DNA from 4 places in the Massilia sp. H6 genome. Region 4 is predicted to be linked to each of the others. Evidence: predicted binding sites of a transcription regulator. Region 4 holds the regulator's gene; each other region holds the start of a gene.
The links. The regulator sigma-54, encoded in region 4, starts transcription at its own class of promoters, with help from an activator protein. The targets are predictions, from matches to a motif close to TGGCANGNAANCTGCTTT.
Positions count from the first base shown of each region.

Region 1: the regulator sigma-54 is predicted to act here: its motif matches at 2,786-2,803, upstream of NRS07_RS04990 (PEP-CTERM sorting domain-containing protein).
Region 2: the regulator sigma-54 is predicted to act here: its motif matches at 2,491-2,508, upstream of glnA (type I glutamate--ammonia ligase).
Region 3: the regulator sigma-54 is predicted to act here: its motif matches at 2,196-2,213, upstream of NRS07_RS04965 (PEP-CTERM sorting domain-containing protein).

Region 1 covers NZ_CP103371.1:1,111,732-1,117,289, reverse strand. The annotation lists gene NRS07_RS05000 (prolyl oligopeptidase family serine peptidase) at 1-1,500, opposite strand, end outside; gene NRS07_RS04995 (hypothetical protein) at 1,636-1,929, opposite strand; gene NRS07_RS04990 (PEP-CTERM sorting domain-containing protein) at 2,080-2,724, opposite strand; gene NRS07_RS04985 (efflux RND transporter periplasmic adaptor subunit) at 3,000-4,211, shown strand; gene NRS07_RS04980 (FtsX-like permease family protein) at 4,217-5,419, shown strand; gene NRS07_RS04975 (ABC transporter ATP-binding protein) at 5,412-5,558, shown strand, end outside.
Region 2 covers NZ_CP103371.1:1,314,389-1,319,946, reverse strand. The annotation lists gene glnL (nitrogen regulation protein NR(II)) at 1-283, opposite strand, end outside; gene NRS07_RS05925 (DUF4124 domain-containing protein) at 280-828, opposite strand; gene glnA (type I glutamate--ammonia ligase) at 996-2,411, opposite strand; gene NRS07_RS05915 (rhodanese-like domain-containing protein) at 2,708-3,166, shown strand; gene NRS07_RS05910 (hypothetical protein) at 3,163-3,852, shown strand; gene NRS07_RS05905 (CocE/NonD family hydrolase) at 3,847-5,558, opposite strand, start outside.
Region 3 covers NZ_CP103371.1:1,105,381-1,110,938, reverse strand. The annotation lists gene NRS07_RS04970 (S8 family serine peptidase) at 1-1,734, opposite strand, end outside; cyclic di-GMP riboswitch class I at 1,832-1,919, opposite strand; gene NRS07_RS04965 (PEP-CTERM sorting domain-containing protein) at 2,337-3,059, shown strand; gene NRS07_RS04960 (adenylyltransferase/cytidyltransferase family protein) at 3,123-3,596, opposite strand; gene NRS07_RS04955 (PilT/PilU family type 4a pilus ATPase) at 3,603-4,784, opposite strand; gene NRS07_RS04950 (hydrogen peroxide-inducible genes activator) at 4,958-5,558, shown strand, end outside.
Region 4 covers NZ_CP103371.1:700,525-706,082, forward strand. The annotation lists gene NRS07_RS03110 (HAD family hydrolase) at 1-530, shown strand, start outside; gene lptC (LPS export ABC transporter periplasmic protein LptC) at 549-1,151, shown strand; gene lptA (lipopolysaccharide transport periplasmic protein LptA) at 1,181-1,741, shown strand; gene lptB (LPS export ABC transporter ATP-binding protein) at 1,738-2,511, shown strand; gene NRS07_RS03130 (RNA polymerase factor sigma-54) at 2,514-4,010, shown strand; gene hpf (ribosome hibernation-promoting factor, HPF/YfiA family) at 4,067-4,420, shown strand; gene NRS07_RS03140 (enoyl-CoA hydratase/isomerase family protein) at 4,589-5,558, shown strand, end outside.

The sequences.
Region 1 (5,558 bases), 410 kb from region 4:
GATCAGCGCCAGCGCGCGTCCGGCAAAGGCCGGTGTGTAGGCTGCCGCGCCATAGCTGCCGTAGGCCGAAATGAAGGCCGGGTTGCGGCCATTCTTTTGCAGGCCTTTCTTGTAAATCAGGCTGTACGGAATCCTGGTGCCGTCCTTGGCGGTGGCGAAGCGGCGCTCGGTGGTGTAGGCGCTGACGTCGATCGCCGGCCTGGGCGTAATGCCGGTGTCGGCGACCTGGCCGTCGGCGCCGATGCGCCAGATGCCGGTCGGCGTAAGCCAGCCCGACAGCAGCATCAGCGCGCCCGGCGCGTCCGGATCGGCCACCAGGCTGCCCACCGTGCCGTCGAAGGGCAAGGCGATGTTGGCCAGCTTGCCGCTCGCGTCGAGGCGCAGCACCTTGCCGATGCCGCCGTCCATGGCGCGGATATACAAGCCGTCAGCGGCCCGGCTCAGGTCCTGGAGCACCAGCTTCGACTGCGCCAGCACTTCGCGCGCGCGCGCCAGCGAGGGCGCGGCCGCATTGGTCTTGAGGACGCGCCCGCGCGGATGGCCGCGGTTCGACAGCAGGTACAGGTCGTCGCCATGCAGGTCGGCATAGGTCACTTCATCGCTGAAATCGGCCACCTTCTTCCAGCGCGCCTTGCCCTTCAGGACGTCTTGCAGCGGCGCGACCAGCACCCGCTGCTCCTGGCGCACGTCGGCCAGCACCAGCAGCGCATGGCGCGAATGCGGCGTGGCGACAATCAGCGGCATCTGGATCTTGTCGTAGCTCACGGCCGGGTCGTGGCCGCGCGCCATCAGCACCAGGTCCTTGGACGGATCGTCGCCCAGGCGGTGGAAACGCGCACGCGAGTCGAGGAAGCGCTCGGGCGTGTTCACCTTGCCGGTGAGCTGGTTGTAGAAGAAGCCGGAACTGTCCTCGAGCCAGCTCGGGCTGGCGCTCTGGGTATCGGCGATACGCTCGGGCAGGATCGCGCCGCTGGCGACATCCATGATCTGCAGCACCGAATCTTCGCTGCCGTCCTTCGACAGGCCGACCACCAGCTTGCTGCCATCGGGCGAGGCGCTCCACCAGTCGAGCGAATAATGGCTGGTGGCGGTGTCGAGCAGGGTCGGATCGACCAGCAGGCGGCTCTTGCCGTTTTCTTGCACAAATAGCTTGAAGTTGTTCGTGCCGGCCGGGCGTTGCTGGTAGAAGGTGCGGGCGCCGGCGCGCTGGACCGCGGCCGGCGCGGTGATGTCGCCAGACAGCTGCCCGATGCGCTTGAGCAGTTCGGCGCGCAGCGGCAGCCCGTCGAGCACCGAGCGCGCATGGGCGTTCTGGTTCTTCAGGAAAGGCAGCCAGTCCGGGTCCTTGTCGTTCTCCATCCAGCGGTAGCGGTCGAGCACCTGTTCGCCAAAATGGGTGTCGGTGACGGGTTCGACGCGCGCGACGGGCGGCGCGGCGGTGACGGTAGCTGCGGCCACCGTTAACATGACGCCGCTAAATAGACGGGCAAGGCCGGGCATGGGGTCTCCTCTGGAATATTAATATTGCAATATTGCCATAACCAGAGTCGCATGCCTCGGTAGTTGGCCGCGTGCGGAGAAACCCGCGCCCGGCACTGGCCAAATCGCGTCTATCCGATCGAAGACGATCCCCTGCTAGCGCCCTACGCCAATGCCGATGCCGATGCCGGAACCACGCCCGCCGCTGCCCCAGCCGCCAAAAATGGATGTCGATACGCCGCCACGGTTGACGTCGTCCCTGGTCGCCGACTGGATAATGCAATTGCGCCAAGGATCGGAATTGGCGACAAAGCCGAGTTGCGTGCAGGCCGGCCCATAGCGCGCGATCATGCGCTCCATCTCGACTTGCTGCTTGCGTGCCTGTTCTTGCGGAGTCGTGCAGCCGAGCAGGCTCAAGACGCCGGCTGTCATGAATATTAACGTGCGCATGGGGATTCTCCCTGGATGATCGATTAAACCAACTTGAGGCTGGCAAGCCATGGAACGATCATACAGTGGGCGAGGTATTGGGGCGCGCGTGCGAGGCCGGTGCTGTCGCCCAGGGCCGCGGGGCAGCCAGCGCCGGTCATCGATGATTACCTAGGCGCGAGCGGCCCGCTTACGTCCGCGAAGTCCCAGTACGGCAAGGCCCAGCCCTAGCAAGGCGAACGAACCCGGTTCCGGCACATCTGCGGCGATGGCATCGATTTCCTGCACGCGCACGCCGGCAAAACTGCCAAACGTGACGCCCTGTTCGACTTCGTAGCGGAACCGGCTTGCGGTCACATTGCGGCCGAACCGAAAGGCTGCTTCCAGCGCATCCTGGGCCGGGGCAAGATCATTGAAAGTTTGCGCATTGCCGTAATTGGTATCTACGCCAACGTCCACCAGTGTGGTTTCATACACGCCGTCGTTATCAATGTCGGCCAGGAAGCGAAAAGCGCTCATCGAGCGTCGATTGCCGAAAAACTCGCCATCGCTCTGCGCAAACAAGTGAATGCCCGACAGGGTCACCGCCGCTGCCGTTGAAAAGTTCAAGAAGCCCGTGGTTCCGGCAACGTCGGTACTAAAGAAGGTAACGCCAAACGGGTCTACCAGCGAGCCGTCGAATGAACTTGCAGCATGCGCGCCGCCGCTGAAATCGTTAATGCTGGCGCCCGTGAAGGCATCATCGGTCGAAACCGTCCCTGCATGGACAGCGACTGCGGCAAATGACAGAACGCCGAGTGCGATGGTTTTTTTCATTAAAGTCTTCATGTGAATCCTTTTGCGTGGGTAGCACTCTCATTCGGAGTGAATCTACCATGAAGCAAAAAACATTCCACACCACAAGTCATTGATTTAAATCAGTATCGATATCGGCGCTACCGCAGGTGTAATTTTCTTCGACAAAATCCGTTTCATCCATGAGCATGTCATGGCCGATGGTGACGCCCCCGAGACTGCTGGCATGCCGGCACCGGGAATTTCCCCCCATGCAATCGGGTAAAATTGCCCGTCTCATTCATGTCAGGGCGCCCGTGAAACGACCTTCCTTGCCTGTGATTGCCGTTGGATCGATCCTGGCCGGCCTGGCCTGGTGGAGCTGGCAAGGCATGCGCGGCCCGGTGCTGGACGCCTACCAGCTAACGGCGCGGCCGATGGTGCAGACGGTGGTGGCTACCGGCAGGGTGGCGGCGGTCTCGCGCGCCCAGGTTGGCAGCCCGGTCACCGCGGTGGTGCTCGAGCGCCGCGTGCGCGAGGGCGACGTGGTGCGGCCGGGCGACGTGCTGGCGATCCTGCGCGCCGACGATCTCGAAGCGGCCGTGCGCGAAGCCGAGGCCCAGTTGGCCCAGCTGCAGCAGTCGACCCGTCCGCAGGCCCAGGCCAGCCTGCGCGAAGCCGAGGCCAGGCTGGCCCAGGCCAGCCGCGAAGCCGACCGCCGCCGCAAACTGTTCCAGCGCCAGATGATCACCCGCGAAACCATGGAGCAGGCGGCGCAGGCCGAAACCGTGGCCCGCACCGCGCTCGAGCAGGCGCGCCTGACCGTTCAGGCGCTGGTGCCGGGCAATCCGGGCGAAGCCGCGGCGCGCGCCCGGCTCGCCAATGTTCGGGCCCAGCTGGCCAAGACCACGATCCGCGCCGAAGTCGGCGGCACTGTCCTGACCCGCAATGCCGAACCGGGCGACCTGGTGCAGCCAGGTCGCATCCTGTTCGAGATCGCCCGCAGCGGCGACACCGAGATCCTGGTACCGGTGGACGAAAAGAATTTGGGCGTACTGGCCATCGGCCAGCAAGCCACCTGCATCGCCGACGCCTATCCACTGCAGCCGTTCGCGGCCACGCTCGGCTTTATCGCGCCAAGCGTCGATCCGCAGCGCGGCACGGTGGAGCTGCGCCTGACGGTGCGTCCGGCGCCCGCCTTCCTGCGCCAGGACATGACCGTCTCGGTCAACGTGGAAACCGGCCGGCGCGCGCGCGCGCTCGCGGTCCCGAACGACGCGCTGCTGGCGGTCAACGGCCGGCAAGGCCAGGTGTGGGTGGTGGAGCACGGCCGCGCCGAACGGCGCCGGGTCGAACTCGGCCTGCGCGGGCTGGTGCAGACCGAAGCCAGCGCCGGCCTCAAGGCAGGCGACTGGGTGCTGGCCGACCCGCCCGCCACGCTGGCGCCGGGCGACCGGGTCCGCGTGACCGCCGCCGCCGTACCGGCCGACCCGGCCACGCGCCAGGAACTGCCGGTCAAGCTGGACTGATCGCGATGTGGCTCGAATGGACCATCGCTACCCGCTTCCTGCGCGAAGGCCGGACGCAGAGCACGCTGATTTTGGTGGGCATCGCCGTCGGCGTGGCCGTGATCGTCTTTCTCACGGCCTTGATCACAGGGCTGCAGGCCAATATCATCGGTCGCACCCTGGGCACCCAGGCCCATATCAAGGTACAACCCACGGAAGAATTCAACCGGGTAGTGCCGCCTGCCGTGGGCAGCACCGCTTTGCTGCTGGAGAGCAAACGCAGCCAGCGCCTGCGCTCGATCAACAACTGGCAGCAGGTGCGCGACGTGCTCGACACCCTGCCGCACATCAAGGCCGTCTCGCCGCTGATCTCGGGCCCGGCCTTTGCGCGCCGCGGCGCGGCGCTCGAATCGGTGGCGCTGGTGGGCATCGACGCCCAGCGCTACGGGCGCATTATCCCGATCCAGGACGACATCGTGGCTGGCAGCTTTCGCATCGGCGCCGGCGACGCCGTGATCGGCAAGCAGCTCGCCAGCGACCTTGGCATGCGGGTTGGCGATAAACTGCGGCTGGACGGCGGCCAGGGCCGCGAGAGCGTGCTGAACGTGGCCGGCATCTTCGAGCTGGGCGTGCGCGAACTCGATTCACGCTACGTCTACCTGGACATGAAGCAGGCGCAGTCGCTGCTCGACTTGCCTGGCGCGGCCACCGTCATCGACCTGACGGTGCACGACATCTTCGAAGCACGCGCGATCGCGGCGCGCCTGGCGCGCCTGACCGGATTGAAAGTGGAAAGCTGGATGGAAACCAACGCCCAACTGATGAACGCGCTGCGCTCGCAGAGCCTGTCGACCCAAATGATCGGCGGCTTCGTGGCCCTGAGCGTGGCGCTGGGCATCGCCAGCGTGCTGTCGGTGAGCGTGGTCCAGCGCACCCGCGAAATCGGCATCCTGCGCGCGATGGGCACGACCCGCGGGCAGATGCTGCGCGTGTTCCTGGTGCAGGGCGCGCTGCTCGGCCTGGCCGGCTCGCTGCTGGGCGGGTTGGCCGGCTATGGCCTGGTGGGCGCGTTCAATACCTTCGGTCCGAAGCTGTTCTTGATCCCGGTCGATCCCTGGCTGCTGGCCGGCGCCGCGGCCCTGGCAACCGTCACCGGCACCCTGTCGGCGGCGGTGCCGGCCCGGCGCGCCGCGGCCCTCGATCCGGTGCAAGCGATGCGCCATGTCTGAGCACGATGTCGCACCCGATCGCGGCCAGGAAGTGCTGCGCCTGCAAGGCTTGCGCAAGAGCTATAACGTGGGCAAGCCGACCGAAATCGAGGTGCTGCACGGGCTCGACCTGCGCCTGCAGCGCAGCGACTTCGCCGCC
Region 2 (5,558 bases), 610 kb from region 4:
GCAGGGCCAGGTCCTGGCGCAGGTCGGCATACTGGTGGGCAAGCGCCTGGATGCACAGGGCAGCCAGTTCGGCGCCATTGACGAACAGCTCGGGCAGCGGGCTGCGCTGCATGGATTTGAGCGACAGTTCGAGCAGGTTCTCGGCTGCCGGGTTGGCATAGCGCACCTCGAGCGCCGGCCCTACCAGCAGCACGGCGGATGCCAGCAGGTCCAGGCCCGCCAGCCGTGCTGGCGGCTCCAGCCCGGATGCCGGCGCCGACGCCGCCTGGGCTCGCGATCTCATCGGATATTGGCGATCTCGCGCCGCAGCGCGGCAATATTGCTTTCGGTACGCCCGATTTCGGCGCGCATGCTGGCCACGCGCTCCTGGTATTTGGCATAGTTGCGCTCGTTGCCCTGGCGTTCGGGCTCGCCATTGTTAAATTCGCGGCGCAGCTCGCCCAGCCGCTTTTCTTCCAGGCGCAGCTCGTCGTTGAGGATCTCGCGGCGGTCGTCGTCGCGTACTCGCTGCTGGGCCGTGTCGACGCGCGGGAAGCTGGCCGGGGTGGTGCTTGGCGCCGGCGCCGCGGCACCAGGGCGTGCGGACGGCGTCGACACCGCCGGGATCGGCGCCGACGCCGCTGGCGTGAAGCGCTGGGTAGGGCCGGTATCGATCAGCTGGCAATTGCCGCTCTTGACATCGGTATACAGGCGGTTGCCGTTGGCATCGGTGCAACGGTAGATCTGGGCCTGGGCCGCCAGCGGCGCCAGCGCTGCCAGCACCGCGCACAGCAGGCCGCGGGTACGCCACAGCTTGCGGCGCCGAGAAACAGGAATGGTCGTTCTCATCAGAAATCAGTTTGCACAATAAACGTGCAGCTATTGTAGTCCGGCCGACTATACATGAAGCATGAAAAAACGCGGGGAAAGCCTGCGCTTTCCCCGCGTTTGTTACAGCCGCTTACACCAATTGATACTGTGGCGCAACACTAACCTTCAAGCTCTTGCCGCCTCGATCAGGCCGAATAGTACATGTCGAATTCGGCCGGGTGCGGGGTCATGCGCAAGCGCTGCACTTCCTGCATCTTCAGCTCGATGTAGGCATCGATCATGGCATCGCTGAACACGCCGCCGCGGGTCAGGAACTCGCGGTCCTTGTCCAGCGCTTCGAGCGCTTCTTCCAGCGAGGCGCACACGGTCGGAATCAGCTTGTCTTCTTCTGGCGGCAGGTGGTACAGGTCCTTGGTCGCCGCTTCGCCCGGGTGGATCTTGTTCTGGATGCCGTCCAGGCCGGCCATCAGCAGCGCCGCGAAGCACAGGTAGACGTTGGCCAGCGGGTCCGGGAAGCGGGTTTCGATACGGCGGCCTTTCGGGTTCGCCACGTGGGGGATGCGGATCGACGCCGAACGGTTGCGGGCCGAATACGCCAGCTTGACCGGTGCTTCATAGCCAGGCACCAGGCGCTTGTACGAATTGGTGCCCGGGTTGGTGATCGCGTTCAGGGCGCGCGCATGCTTGATGATGCCGCCGATGTAGAACAGTGCCGTTTCCGACAGGCCGGCATAGCCGTCGCCGGCGAACAGGTTCTTGCCGTCTTTCCAGACCGACTGGTGCACGTGCATGCCCGAGCCGTTGTCGCCATTGATCGGCTTGGGCATGAAGGTGGCGGTCTTGCCGTAGCTGTGGGCCACGTTCCAGATCACGTATTTCATGTTCTGGGTCCAGTCGGCGCGCTCGACCAGGGTCGAGAACTTGGTGCCGATTTCATTCTGGCCAGGGCCGGCCACTTCGTGGTGGTGCACTTCGACCGGAATGCCCATCGATTCGAGGATCAGCGACATTTCCGAGCGCATGTCCTGGAAACTGTCGACCGGCGGGACCGGGAAATAACCACCCTTGACGGTCGGACGGTGACCGCTGTTGCCGCCTTCGATTTCCTTGTCGGTCGACCACGAGGCTTCGTCGGAATCGATCTTGACGAAGCAGCCCGACATGTCGATCTTCCAGCGGATCGAGTCGAAGATGAAGAATTCCGGCTCGGGGCCGAAGTAGGCGGTATCGCCGATGCCCGAAGACTTCAGGTAGGCTTCGGCGCGCTTGGCGATCGAGCGCGGGTCGCGGTCGTAGCCCTTGCCGTCGGACGGTTCGATCACGTCGCACTGCATGAACAGCGTGGTCTCTTCCATGAATGGATCGATGTTGGCGGTGAGCGGGTCCGGAATCAAGAGCATGTCCGACGCTTCGATGCCCTTCCAGCCGGCGATCGACGAACCGTCGAAGGCATGACCCGATTCGAACTTGTCTTCGTCAAAGTGCGAGACAGGAACGGTCACGTGATGCTCTTTGCCGCGGGTGTCGGCGAAACGGAAATCAACGAACTTGACTTCGTTGTCTTTGATCATTTGCACTACGTCTGCAGCCGTCTTTGCCATGCGTATCTCCTGATTGAAATGGGGGTGTCGCGCCATCCGGCTCGCTATTGCTCGTTGACGCGACCACGTGATGTACTCTAAAGCATGAACTGTGCCAAGCTGGCGACATGCGCGCATGCCGTATGCTTCGTTGGAAGCCTGCAGCTTTGATCATACAATTGTCACGCTAGCGGGTCAGTGCTCCGAAAAGTTCGCACCATTTTGGTGCAACCACCAGAGCCTGCACCATCGCAGGGCAGGATACACCGAACCAAGTTGGTGCACCGCTTTTTCTTGTTTATAAAGAATTGACTACCATGAGTACATCCGACGCCATCTTCGCCGCCGCCCGCGAACGCGCCAGCGGCCAGCCCTATGCCGGCGCCGTCACGCCGCAAGAAGCCTTTACCCTGCTCCAGCACGATCCGCGCGCCAGGCTGGTCGACGTGCGCACCAATGCCGAACGCGATTGGGTGGGTCGCGCCGCCGTGCCCGACTCCCGCCATGTGGCGGTGCAGTGGGCCACCTACCCCGGCGGCGTGCCCAATCCCGACTTCGTGGCACAGCTCGAGGCGGTCGCGCGCAAGGACGAGGTGCTGCTGTTCCTGTGCCGCTCGGGCGTGCGGTCGCGCCACGCCGCGCGGGTGGCAACCGAGCACGGCTTTGAACAGTCTTACGACATCCTCGAGGGTTTCGAGGGCGAGCGCGACGCCGAAGGGCACCGCAAGAGCGTAGGCGGCTGGTGCCAGGCCGGGCTGCCATGGATCGGGGCATGATGCAAGACGCTCTCGATCGCCTGGACGCCGCCAGCGAACTGGCCGGCGATGGCCAGTTCGACGCTGCCCTGCGCGAATTACAATGGTTTCACGAGCAAGCACTCGAGCACGATCCTTCGCTGTATGGCGTGCGCCTGTCGTATGCGCTGCACGCCTGGGTCGACCTGGGCGCCGACTATCAACCTGCATTGGACGCCTTGCTGGCAACCCGCGAGCGCGATGCAGCGCTTCTTCTGGCAGGCAAGGGCAAGCGCGGGCTGTTCCATGATGTGGTCGCCATCGACGAAGAGCTGGGCCAGGGCGCGGACACGCATGTCTTGTGCGTCGCGCTGGAGAGAACCGATCCGGTCCTGCTCGCTGCCTGCGCCGACATCGCCCTGCCCGCCATCATCGCCGCCGGCGACTACGCGCTGGCCGAACGCCTGCTGCCCGACCCCGGGGCCACCATCGGCCAGCGCAGCCGCTCCCTGATGAAAACGTTTTCGCGCTGGCGCCGGCAGCATGCGCGCACCATGTTCATCGGCTCGCAGATCGGCATCTACGCCGCCGATGTGCGCCAGGTACTGGAGGTGCTGGTGCAGCGCGGGCGCCACGCCGAGGCGGCGCGCCTGCGCCGGCTGGCGGTGGAGCTGATTCCGGCGACCACGGTGCGCCGCGCGGTGCGCGCGGCGCTTTACGCATCATAGGGTCGGCGGCATCACCGGCACCTGCAAGCCCGAGCCGCGATACACCCGCTGCGTCGCCTTGACGAAATCCTCGGGTTTGGCCTTCGGGATATAGGTGAATGTCTGCGGATTCAAGTCCACCAGCGGGAACCACGAGCTTTGCACCTGCACCATGATCCGGTGGCCGCGCCGGAAGGTATGGTTTACCTGTCCCAGCTCGAAACTGAGCGTTTCCTGCTTGCCGGGCGTGAATGGCTCCGGTTTCTCATAACTGTTGCGGAACTTGCCCCGCAGCGGATTGCCGCGCACCAGCTGCTGGAAGCCGCCCATGTTCACCGTGGGTGGGCCGACGTCGTTGCCGCCCGGTTTTACCGCCGGCGTCGGATACTGGGCCGGATACACATCGATCAGCTTGACCACCCAGTCGGCATCGGTGCCGGTGCTCGACACGAGCAGCTTGGGCACCACCGGCCCGGCGATCGTCACGTCTTCTTCCAGCACCTCGCTCTGGTACACCAGCACGTCCGGACGGGTCGCGGCGAAGCGCTGGTCCGACACCATGTATTCGCGCGGCACGCCAGTGGCCGCGTAACCGATGTAGGGTACCGGCTTGCGCGGGTCGGCCACATACTCGTCGTAAGCGGCGCTGCCGGCGCCCGGCTGCTGCCAGCCCAGCGTGCCGTTCGGGCCGAAATAGAGCGTGCGCAGCTTCGCCGGCGCCGGCGGCCAGGCCGCATAGGAGCGCCAGACATTGGTGCCAGTCTCGAATGCGGTCACGGCGGCCAGGCTGCGGGCCGGCTTGACGCCCTTGAGGTGCTGCTCGAAGAACGGGAACTGGATCTCGCGCCGGTAGTAGTCGCCGGTGTTGGCATCGAACGAGACGTTGCCCAGGCGCGCGCCATCGCTCTGATTCCAGCCGCCATGCACCCAGGGGCCCATCACCAGCGCATTGGGCGTGCCCGGATTGTATTTCGCGACCGCCTTGTGAATCGCGAACGGGCCGGCCGGATCCTCGGCATCGAACCAGCCACCCACCGTCAGCACCGCGGCCTTGACGTTCTTCATGTGCCGCGTGATGTCGCGCGCCTGCCAGAACTGGTCGTAGGTGTCGTGCTCGATGGTCGGCTCCAGCAACTGGCGCTGCTCGGCGCTCATGCTGGCCAGGATGTTCGGCAGGGTCAGGCGCTTGAGGAAGAAATCGTAACCGTCGGCTTCGCCGTAGTCGAAGCCGGAACGGCTCCTGGGCGGCAGGGTCGGGTTCTTCATCGGCAGAAAGCTGCTATAGAAATCGAAATTCGCAGCCAGCATGAAGGCGCCGCCGTGGTACGAATCGTCGCCCATGTACAGGTCGGCGATCGGCGCCTGCGGCGAGGCGGCCTTGATCGCCGGGTGCGAGTCGATGATGCTGGCGGCTGCATAAAAGCCCGGATAGCTGATGCCCCAGATCCCGACCCGTCCGTTATTGTTCGGCACATGCTTGAGCAGCCACTCGACCGTGTCGTACATGTCGGCGCTTTCCTGCCCTTCTCCTGCGGCGCGCCCGGTCTTGATGTGCGGGGTCATCTCCTGCCAGGCGCCTTCCGACATGTAGCGTCCGCGCACGTCCTGGGTGACGAAGATGTAGCCTGAATTCTCCAGCTCTGGCGTCGGGCTGAGCGCCTCGGGGAACCAGTCCACGCCATAACGCTGCTGGCCTTGGGCCCGCACGCCGGCGCTATACGGCGTGC
Region 3 (5,558 bases), 400 kb from region 4:
CACGGTGGCCTGGATCGTATGCGTGCCGGCGCCCGCCTTGCGGGTATTCCAGTTATACGACAGGCTGCCACCGGTGCCCTTGGCGACCACGCGGCCATCGACCAGCAACTGGGACGACAGGGCCGCCGCACCAAGGTTGTCGGTGGCGCTGACACTGACCGAGACGTTGCCGGCGACGGCGCCTGGCACCGGGTTGACGATACGAACGATCGGTGCGGTGGTATCCGGCGAATTCACGGGCGCCGGTGCCGCATTGGCGACATTGACCGCCACGGTGGCCGAGCGTCCCGCATTGCCGGCGGCGTCATAGGCGACGACGACCAGGTTGTTCATGCCGTTAGGCACACCGGCCGAGTTCCAGCTGAAGCCGTAGGGTGCGCTGGTTTCGCTGGCCACCGTGGTGCCGTTGACCTGCAGTTCCACCCGCGTCACCCCGACATTGTCGCTGGCGTTGGCATCGACGGCGACCAGGCCCGACACTGTGCTGCTGCCCAGCGGCGCAGCGATTGCTGCGAGCGGAGCCGTGCTGTCGACCTTCTGGACCGCGGCCTGTGCAGCCAGTACCGCTGCCTTTGCGTCGACCCGGCCGTAACCGAAATCGTTGTCGCGCCCGGCAGTGCCGAGATCGACCGCGCTCGAGAACAGCAGGCTTTCGACCTGGCTGGCGCTCAGCGATGGCGCTGCCGACATCATCAGGGCGGCCACGCCGGCCGCTACCGGACTGGCGAACGAGGTGCCGTTGACGGCGCCGTAGCCGCCGCCCATCTGGGTCGTCCATATACCGCTGCCGGGTGCGGACAGCGACACGAAGCGGCCAAAGCTGGACCAGCCGGCTCGGTTGTCATTGCTGTCGGTGGCGCCGACCACGATCATCGAGGCGTTGACCGCATAGCCCTGGTCGGTGCCGGTGTTGCCGGACGAAACGAACACGAGGCCACCTTTGGACTTCATGTAGTTGGCGGCGCTGGTCACCGAGCTGCTGTTGCTCACGCCACCGTAGCTGATGTTGGCGATACGGGCGCCATTGTCGGCAGCATGGGTCAAGCCGCGCGCGACAGTGCTGTACGACGCGTAACAGCTGCCGTCGGATTGGCGATAGGCAATCCGCACCGGCATGATGCGCGAGCGGCCCGCAATCCCGGCCACGCCAATGCCGTTGTTGTTGACCGCGGCGGCGGCGCCGGCGACCGCAGTGCCATGGCCGCACACGTCGGCCAGGTTGGTATTGGAATCGTAGACGTTGTAGCCGGCCACCAGGTTGGGGGCGAGATCGGCGTGGCCCGCATCGATGCCCGAGTCGAGGATGGCAATGGTCACGCCGGCGCCCTGCGCCGTGTCCCAGGCGCTACTGGCGCCGATCTTGCCGAGGTGCCAGGCGCTGCCGATGTAAGGGTCGTTCACGGCGAGCGTACTTTTCACCAGGCGGTCCTGCTCGGCCGACTTGACGTGCGGATTATGGGAAAGGCGCGCCAGCACCGCGCGTTCCGATGCGTTGCCCGGAAGATCGATGACATACAGGCCACTCTGGCCCAGTTTGTAGCGTTTGTGGCCGGGCACGTCGATGATCTTGTCGAACGCTTCCGGCGTCACGCCCTCGCGCAACGCGACCAGCACACGGCCCTTGATCAGACCAGGTTCTCCGGGTGGCACCGCAACTGCAACAGGGGCAAGGGTGGTGCCGAGTGCTGCAATGGCCAGGGCCAGCAGCGTAATGGATGGAGTAGAAGTTTTCATTGCATGTCCTGTTGGATGTTCTCAACAGGACTGCCGGCACGAAGCACACGCCTTTCCGACAAAGGACCGCAGGGCCGTAAGTCGGGAACGTTCTTGCACTGGCAGTCCTGCCGTCATGGGGCGTTGGCGCCCGGTAGACCGTGACTTTGCGTCCCGCACTTTCGCGCGGTTTGCCCTTTTCAGTTACTGCAGTAAATCTTAATCGCATTAATTCTTGAAGGCAACTTGTATTATCCTGGGTGTCGTTTTTTCACGATAAATCATCATCTGATATGATTTTGAACAATACTCTTGCCAACGAATAAATAAAGCACAATCTTAGACCATCAAAACTTATTGTAAATATTCATTTCTAGCTACCAACTAGATTCGCATCAATGTTGTCGACAATTTTTACAAACCCTTCTTGACGCTCTACACGCTTGCCCGTAACCACCTGATTTATATACTTTTAGTTTTGATGGTATGGAATATGCATTAACTGAAAATACACCAACGAGCGTATTGATAATAATCAACGATTTAATGCTCTTGGCATCATCTGTATCAATGGAAATGCGATTCTATTAAAACCAGGCAATGAATTCCTGAAAGGAATAATGATGAATCAAAGTAAAATCAAGCAGTTAATCGCTGCAACAGTATTGCTGGGCATTACCGCCACCGGTCACGCAGGCCTGATCAACCCGCTCGCTCCGAACGACGTGGTCGATTTGAGTGGAACAGGCTACGGTAACGTCAGCTCCCTCCTGTCGCTCAAGCCGAACGGAAACAACACGACCGCCACCGGCAGCGTGACCTGGACAGGCACTCAAGATGTCGTTGCAGGCAACGTCTCGCCCGGCGTCAGCAAGAATGCAACTTACTCCTTCGGGCAGTTGAATTTCGCCAGCGCAGCCGACCTGAGGCTGATCTTCAATCCCAATGAACCGGGCAACGCCGCTACCAACGGCATCACGCTCAACTCGCTGAACCTGACCATTTATTCTGCTACTGGCGCTATCCTGTACTCCACAGGCCTGGCAGGTCCGATCAACTATTCGGCAACCCAGGTCGGCAACGGCAATTCGGGCATTGTCTTCGTGTTCGACCAGACCAGCCTCAACGCCATTAGCGCCGGCAACTTCTTCGCCGCGACCAACCGCTTCGGGCTGGCGGCATCGGTGGCAAACGCGCAGGGCTCTCCCGATAGCTTCTTTACGGTGGCGCAAGATGAAGGCGGTGGAGGCAGCAACCAGATTCCCGAACCCGGCAGCATTGCACTGCTCGGCCTGGGCATGATTGGCATGACGGCGCTGCGCCGCCGCCGTAACGCCAAGGCTTGAGCGAGCCTGCACGCGCTCGCAACAAACGGGGCCCGCCAGTTCTTCAACCGGCGGGCCTGTGTTTCATCCCCTGATCTTGGCCACCAGCCTGGTGGTCGAGCGGTCGTGCTCGAAATCGATCGCTACCGCCCGCCCGCCATAGGCCAGCACCGCCTGCCCTTCGGGAATGGCGGTCATGTCGTAGTCGCCGCCCTTGGCGTAGATCCCGGGCCTGGCCTCTTGCACCACTTCGAGCGCGGTGTCCTCGTCGAACTCCACCACCAGGCTCACCGACTCCAGCGCGGCCAGCACCGCCATGCGGTCGGCCAGGCTATTGTGCGGGCGGTCGTCGCCCTTGCCCAGCCGCTTGACCGAGGCATCGGTATTGGCGGCCACCACCAGCGACGCCCCCAGTTCGCGCGCCTGCGCCAGGTAGGTCACATGGCCGCGGTGCAAAATGTCGAATACGCCGTTGGTCAGCACCACCGGCTTGGGCAATGCGGCGATGCGCCCGGCCAGTTCGGCGCGGGTGCAGATCTTGGTTTCAAAAGTAGGCATGAATGATCAGGTAGTTGGTGTGTCGTCGGGTTCTTCGTCGGCGGCCATCGACAGTTCGGTAGACTGGCCGGCGCCGCCATCGGGCCCCTTGCGCTGGCCCGAGAGCTTGATCTGCAGGCGCAGGCCGTTGGCCGAATCGGCGTTGCGGATCGCCTCGTCGTAGCCGATCAGGCCCTTGTTGTACAACTCATAGAGCGCGCCATCGAAGGTGACCATGCCCAGTTCGCGCGACTTGTGCATGATGTCCTTGATGTTCTGGAAGTTCCCTTTCAGGATCATCTCGGCGATCGTCGGGGTGTTGAGCAAGATCTCGATGGCGGCCTTGCGGCCCTTGCCGTCCTCGGTGCGCACCAGGCGTTGCGAGACCACCGCGCGCAGGTTCGACGACAAATCCATCAGCAGCTGGTTGCGCCGCTCTTCCGGAAAGAAGTTGATGATGCGGTCGAGCGTCTGGTTGGCATTGTTCGCGTGCAGGGTACCCAGGCACAGGTGGCCGGTCTCGGCAAAGGCGATCGCGTGCTCCATGGTTTCGGTGTCGCGGATCTCGCCGATCAGGATCACGTCGGGCGCCTGGCGCAGCGTGTTCTTCAGGGCGTTGTGCCATGAATGGGTGTCGACGCCGACCTCGCGGTGGGTGATCAGGCAATTCTTGTTCTTGTGGACGTATTCCACCGGGTCTTCGACCGTGATGATATGGCCGGCCGAGTGGCTGTTGCGGTAGTCGATCATCGCCGCCAGCGTGGTCGACTTGCCGGACCCGGTGCCGCCCACCACCAGCACCAGGCCGCGCTTGGTCATGACAACCTCTTTGAGCACCTCGGGCAGGTCGAGTTTTTCGAAATTCGGGATTTCGGAGGCGATCGTGCGCACCACCATGCCCACGCTTTGCTGCTGCACGAAGACGTTCACGCGAAAGCGGCATACCCCGGGCAGCGAGATCGCGAAATTGCATTCCATCTCGGCTTCGAATTCTGCGCGCTGGCGCTCGTTCATCAGCGACAGGGCCAGCGCCCGCGTCACTTCGCCGGACAGGCGCTGCTGGCTCAGCGGCTTCATCGCGCCCTGGTACTTCATGCTGGGTGGAAAATCGCTGGAGATGAACAGGTCGGACCCACCCTGGTGGTGCATCACGGTCAGCAGCTTGTGGATATAGGCCTGGGCTTCCGCCGGGCCGAAGGTCGAAGACATGAACGCCTCTCAAGAGCGCAGGGTGAAATCCTGCCCGGCAATTATATAGTCTATGATTCGACGGCGAAGATTCTCGCTAATGATGCAATTTTGTTGAAATCTGGCTGAATATACGCCAACATTGCGTCAGGATTGCCGTCAATACAGCCGCATAATCCTGGGACCGAACACCTATGACACTGACCGAGCTGAAATATATCGTGGCCGTGGCGCGCGCCCGGCACTTCGGCCATGCCGCCGAAGCCTGCTTCGTGGCCCAGCCGACCCTCTCCGTCGCCATCAAGAAACTCGAAGACGAGCTTGGCGTGACGCTGTTCGAGCGCGGCGGCTCAGAAGTATCGGTCACGCCACTGGGCGCGCAGATCGTGGCCCAGGCCGAACGCGTGCTCGAGCAGACCGCGGCCATCAAGGAACTGGCAAAACAGAACAAGGACCCGCTGGCCGGCCCGCTGCGCCTGGGCGTGATTTACACCATCGGCCCCTATCTGCTGCCGCCGCTGGTGCGCAAGCTGATCGACAAGGTGCCGCAGATGCCGCTGGTACTGCAAGAAAATTTCACTCACAAGCTGCTCGAAATGCTGCGCCAGGGCGAACTCGACGCCGCCATCGTCGCACTGCCCCTGCCCGAGCACGGCATGTCGATGCAGACCCTGTACGACGAACCCTTCGTGGTGGCCATGCCGCGCACCCATCCCTGGGCCGGGCGCCAGGAAATTCCGGCTGACGACCTGAAGCTGGAAACCATGCTGCTGCTGGGCGCGGGGCATTGCTTCC
Region 4 (5,558 bases):
CGACCCCGCTCGACCATGTGCAGCGCGCCGCGCGTGTCAAGGTCATGATTTTCGATGTCGACGGCGTGCTCACCGACGGCAGCCTTACCTACGGTCCGGACGGCGAAGTCACCAAGACCTTCAATGTACTCGACGGCCTCGGCATCCAGCTGCTCGGCAAGTCCGGCGTGCAGACCGCGATCATCAGCGCGCGCCTGTCGCCGGTGGTGGTCAAGCGGGCCAGCGACCTTGGCATCGCCCACGTCTACCAGGGCATCCACGACAAGCGCATCGGCTTTGCCAAGCTGCTCGAGGCCACCGGGGTCAGCGCAGAGCAATGCGGCTATATCGGCGACGACGTAATCGACCTGCCGCTGCTGACCAAGGTGGGCTTCGCGGTGGCGGTGCCGTCGGGCCACCCGGACGTGCAGCACCGCGCGCATTACGTCACCAAGAACGCGGGCGGACGCGGCGCCGTGCGCGAGGTATGCGACCTGGTCATGCGTGCCCAGGGTACTTACGAACAGGCGCTCGCGCCATATCTTGCATAGGCGTTCGCGCAGCTAGCCATGGTCAACTACAAGCGCACCGCCCACCGCTGGAGGCTGCTGGGTAACATGATCATCGGCGTGTTCCTCGCCTTTGGCAGCTTCTGGCTGCTGCAGGTGATGGAGCGCGACGATTCCGACACCCGCCTGGGCGGGTCCATGAACGAGCCCGATTACATCGTCGAGAACTTCTCGTTCGTGCGCATGACCGAGCAGGGCCAGCCAAGCTACGTGGTGTCGGGCAAGCGCCTGGCGCATCAGCAAGAAGGAGACGTCTCCGAGGTCGAGCAGCCGGTGGTGCAGGGCTTGACGCCCGGCCGCCCGCGCACCACCGTGGTGGCCAACCGCGGCCGTATCTACCACCAGGAACACCGCGTCGACCTGCTCGGCAATGTCGATATCCAGCGCCCGGCCACGCCGGCCAGCGAAGCGCTGCATGTGCGCACGCAGGCGCTGACCGTGCTGCCGGACGAAGAAATCATGAAGACCGACAAGGCCATCGAGATGCAGCTCGGCGCCGCCACGATCAGCGGCACCGGCATGGTCGCCAACAATGCTACCCAGACGCTGCAGTTGGCCGGCCGCGGCCAGATCGTCTATCCGCCACGCGCGCGCCCCGACTGAGGCGTTGAGTCACTACAGGACAAGCAATCATGAAAAAATTATTTGCCGCCGCCTTCCTTGGCCTGGCTTCGCTCAGCGCCTTTGCCGAGAAGGCCGATTCGCTCAAGCAGGCCGTGATCAACTTCGACACCCTGGACGTCGACGAGGTCACGCAGACCCGCATCCTGACCGGCAACGTCGTGCTCACCCGCGGCACGCTGGTGCTCAAGTCCGACCGCGCGCTGGTGAAGGAGACGCCAGAAGGCTACATGAACGTCACGCTCACCGCGGCGCCGGGCAAGCTCGCCACCTTCCGCCAGAAGCGTGATGGCGGTCCCGACCTGTGGGTCGAGGGCCAGGCCCAGCGCATCGAATACGACGAGCGGGTCGAACTGGTGAAGCTGTTTTCCACCGCCGAGGTGCGCGAGCTCGAAAACGGTCGCATGACCAACGAAATCAAGGGGCCGTACATCTCCTACGACAACCGCAACGAAGTGGCGCAGGTGCGCAACGACGCCAGCGGCCAGAGCAAGGTCGGCGGCGGGCGCGGCACCCTGATCATCGCGCCGCGCCGGCCCGCCCCGGCCGCCCAGGAAGGCGCCAAGCAATGACGGCAGTTCCGGGTACGACGCGCGAAGGCTGCAGCACCCTGATCGTCAAGGGCCTGCAAAAGAGCTACGGCAAGCGTTTGGTGGTCAGCGACGTCTCGCTGCAGGTCGAATGCGGCGAAGTGGTCGGCTTGCTCGGCCCCAACGGCGCCGGCAAGACCACCTCGTTCTACATGATCGTGGGCCTGGTGCCGTCGGACGCCGGCTCGATCGATATCAACGGCACCGACATTTCAAGCCTGCCGATCCACCGCCGCGCGGTGCTTGGCCTGTCTTATCTGCCGCAGGAAGCCTCGGTGTTTCGCAAGCTGACAGTGGAAGACAATATCCGCGCCGTGCTGGAACTGCAGCGCACCAGCGAAGGCAAGGCCTTGTCCAAGGACGAGATCAACGAGCGCCTCGACACGCTGCTGGCCGAGCTACAGATCGAGAAGCTGCGCGAGAATCCGGCGCTGTCGCTGTCGGGCGGCGAGCGCCGGCGCGTCGAGATCGCGCGCGCGCTCGCCACCAACCCGCGCTTCGTGCTGCTCGATGAGCCGTTCGCCGGCGTCGATCCGATCGCAGTGATCGAGATCCAGCGCATCGTGCGCTTCCTGAAAGAGCGCAACATCGGCGTTTTGATTACCGATCACAACGTGCGCGAGACGCTCGGCATCTGCGATCGCGCCTACATCATCAACCAGGGGGCGGTGCTGGCCTCGGGCCGCCCCGACGACATCATCGCCAACGAAAACGTGCGCCGCGTTTATCTTGGTGAACACTTCCGCATGTGACGATGAAACAGTCCCTGCAACTACGCACGTCGCAGCACCTGGCGCTCACGCCGCAGCTGCAACAGTCGATCCGGCTGCTGCAGTTGTCCACGCTCGAACTGCACCAGGAACTCGAGCAGATACTGACCGATAACCCGCTGCTCGAAAGGCTCGACGATCCGCTCGACCATTCGGTGCGGCTGCTGGCCGATGGCGCCATTAACAATGCAGCTGCGAGCGCGCCGGCCAATGGCGAAGCGCCCGCGCAGCCGGGACAGGAAGCCGGCGCCGAGGCGTCCAAGGCCGAAGGCGAAGGCGCCGATGCGAGCGATGATGGCGCCGACCGCGATCGCGGCGAGCCCGATGGCGACTGGGGCGGCGAGGGCGGCGGCGCCCGCAGCGGCGACGACGAAGACGGCCGCCCGCAGCTCGAGGCCAGCGGCGTGTCGCTGCGCGAGCACCTGGCCGAGCAGGTGCGCACCACCGGCTGCAGCATGCGCGACCGCGCGCTGGCCGAACTCGTGATCGACGCGCTCGACGACAATGGCTACCTCGAAGAACCGCTGGACGACATCCACGCGCGCCTGCCGGGTGAACTCGACATCGAGATGGACGAATTGCGCTGCGCGCTGGCGCTGGTGCAGAGCCTCGACCCGGCCGGGGTTGGCGCGCGCAGCGCGGCCGAATGCCTGGCGCTGCAGATCCGCCGCATGCCGGGCGTGCCGCTGGTAACGCGGCGCCTGGCGCTGAAGATCGTCGAAGGCTACCTGAGCTGGTTCGCGCAGCGCGAATACACCAAGCTCAAAAAGGCGTTGGCCTGCGACGACGAAGACCTGCGCGAGGTGCAGGCCGTGGTTCGCCAGTGCAATCCGCATCCGGGTGCGGCCTTTGGAACCAACGCATCCGACTACGTGGTGCCGGACGTGGTGGTGCGCCGCGCCAAGGATGGCTGGTCGGTGATGCTCAATCGGGACGTGATGCCGCGCCTGCGCGTCAATACCCTGTATGCGAACCTGCTCAAGCAGGGAAAAAGCGAAAGCCAGATGGGCGCGCAGCTGCAGGAAGCCAAATGGCTGATCAAGAATATGCGCCAGCGTTTCGATACCATCTTGCGTGTGGCCGAGGCGATTGTAGAGCGTCAGCGCAACTTTTTCAGCCATGGCGCAGTTGCCATGCGCCCTCTTGTGCTGCGCGAGATTGCTGATACACTAGGCCTACACGAGAGCACTATTTCCCGTGTAACCACGCAGAAATACATGCTGACCCCCCACGGCATGTTCGAGCTGAAATACTTCTTCGGAAGCCATGTCGCCACCGAAGCGGGGGGAGAAGCCTCTTCCACGGCGATCCGCGCGCTCATTGCGCAACTGACAGGAGCTGAAGACCCTAAGAGCCCTTTATCCGATAGCAAGATCGCGGAAATGCTGGGGGAACAAGGTATGGTCGTTGCGCGCCGAACGGTTGCCAAATACCGCGAAGCCCTCAAGATCCCACCTGTCAGCCTCCGCAAATCCTTGTAACGCACTGTCCTTGCCAGCTCATTGCCAGGGCAGCGTAACATCTCAAAGGAGTGTGTATGAACCTCACAATCAGTGGCCACCATCTTGAAGTGACTCCCGCAATTCGTGAATACGTTCACAATAAGCTCGAGCGCATTACCCGCCATTTCGATCACGTGATCGACACGCACGTGTTCCTCGCCATCGACAATCTCACCGAAAAAGAAAAACGGCAAAAAGCCGAGATCAACCTGCAGGTCTCGGGAAAAATCCTGCATGTGGCCAGTGCCGCGCAAGACATGTATGCGGCGATCGACATGCTGGTGGACCGGCTGGACCGCCAGGTGCTCAAGCATAAATCGATGCTGCAGGATCATCATCACATCGCGCACAAGCGCATCCCGGACATCGGCGAAGCCGCCGCCGCCTAGGCACGGCAGGCAGCCATCCAAGCGAGGGCGTCCGAGGGGGCGCCCTTTTTGCATTCGGCCTGGCCGGCCGACTGCGCCGCCCGGTCTACTTTCCGATGACGCGATAAGGCTTTTGGTTTAGCACCGCGGTTCGGTAGAATGCATGTCTTTTCGATCACAGAGCAACTCATGACCGACACTGTCCTGACCCGCGTCGCCAACCGCACCGGCATCATCACGCTGGATCGCCCGAAAGCCCTCAATTCCCTGTCGCTCGACATGGTGCGCGCCTTGACTGCGGCGCTGCGCGATTGGCAGACCGATTCCGCCATCGATGCGGTGGTCATCACCAGCAGCAGCGAGAAAGCCTTGTGCGCAGGCGGTGATATTCGCTTCTTCTATGAGATGGGCCAGGTGGGTCCGACTGGCGGCAGCGCATTGCTGGAAGACTTCTTTACCGAAGAATATGCGCTCAACCACCTGATTCATTTCTATCCAAAGCCGTATATCGCGCTGATGGACGGCGTGGTGATGGGCGGCGGCATGGGCATTGCGCAAGGCGGCCCTGGCTGCGGCCTGCGCATCGTTACCGACCGTACCAAGATGGCGATGCCCGAAGTGAACATCGGCCTGTTCCCGGATGTGGGCGGCAGCCATTTCTTGTCGCACGCACCGGGCCAGCTGGGCAAGTACCTGGGACTGACCGGCCTGACGATCGGCGCGGCCGATGCCCTGTACGTGGGCCTGGCCGATGTCTTCGTGCCGGGAGAAAAGACCGGTGAGCTGATGGCGCTGGTGGAGTCGACCCCGGGCGCGCAGTTGCCAGACGCGATCCGCGCATTCGCCGCGCCGTTCGCCGCCATGGCTGGCGCCAGCGGCCTGCAGGCACAGCGTGCGGCGATCGATGCCCATTTCGGCGCCGCGTCGGTGGCGGCCATCATGGCAGCGCTGGCCGGCGACGAGACCGCGTTCGCGCAGAAGGCTTTGACCGCCATGCGCCAGCGCTCGCCCCTGATGATGTGCGTCACCTACGAACTGCTGCAGCGCGGCGCCTCGCTCGACGTGGCCGACTGCCTGCGCATGGAGCGTTCGCTGGTGCGCCGCAATTTCGAGCACGGCGAAGTCCTGGAAGGCGTGCGCGCGCTGGTAATCGACAAGG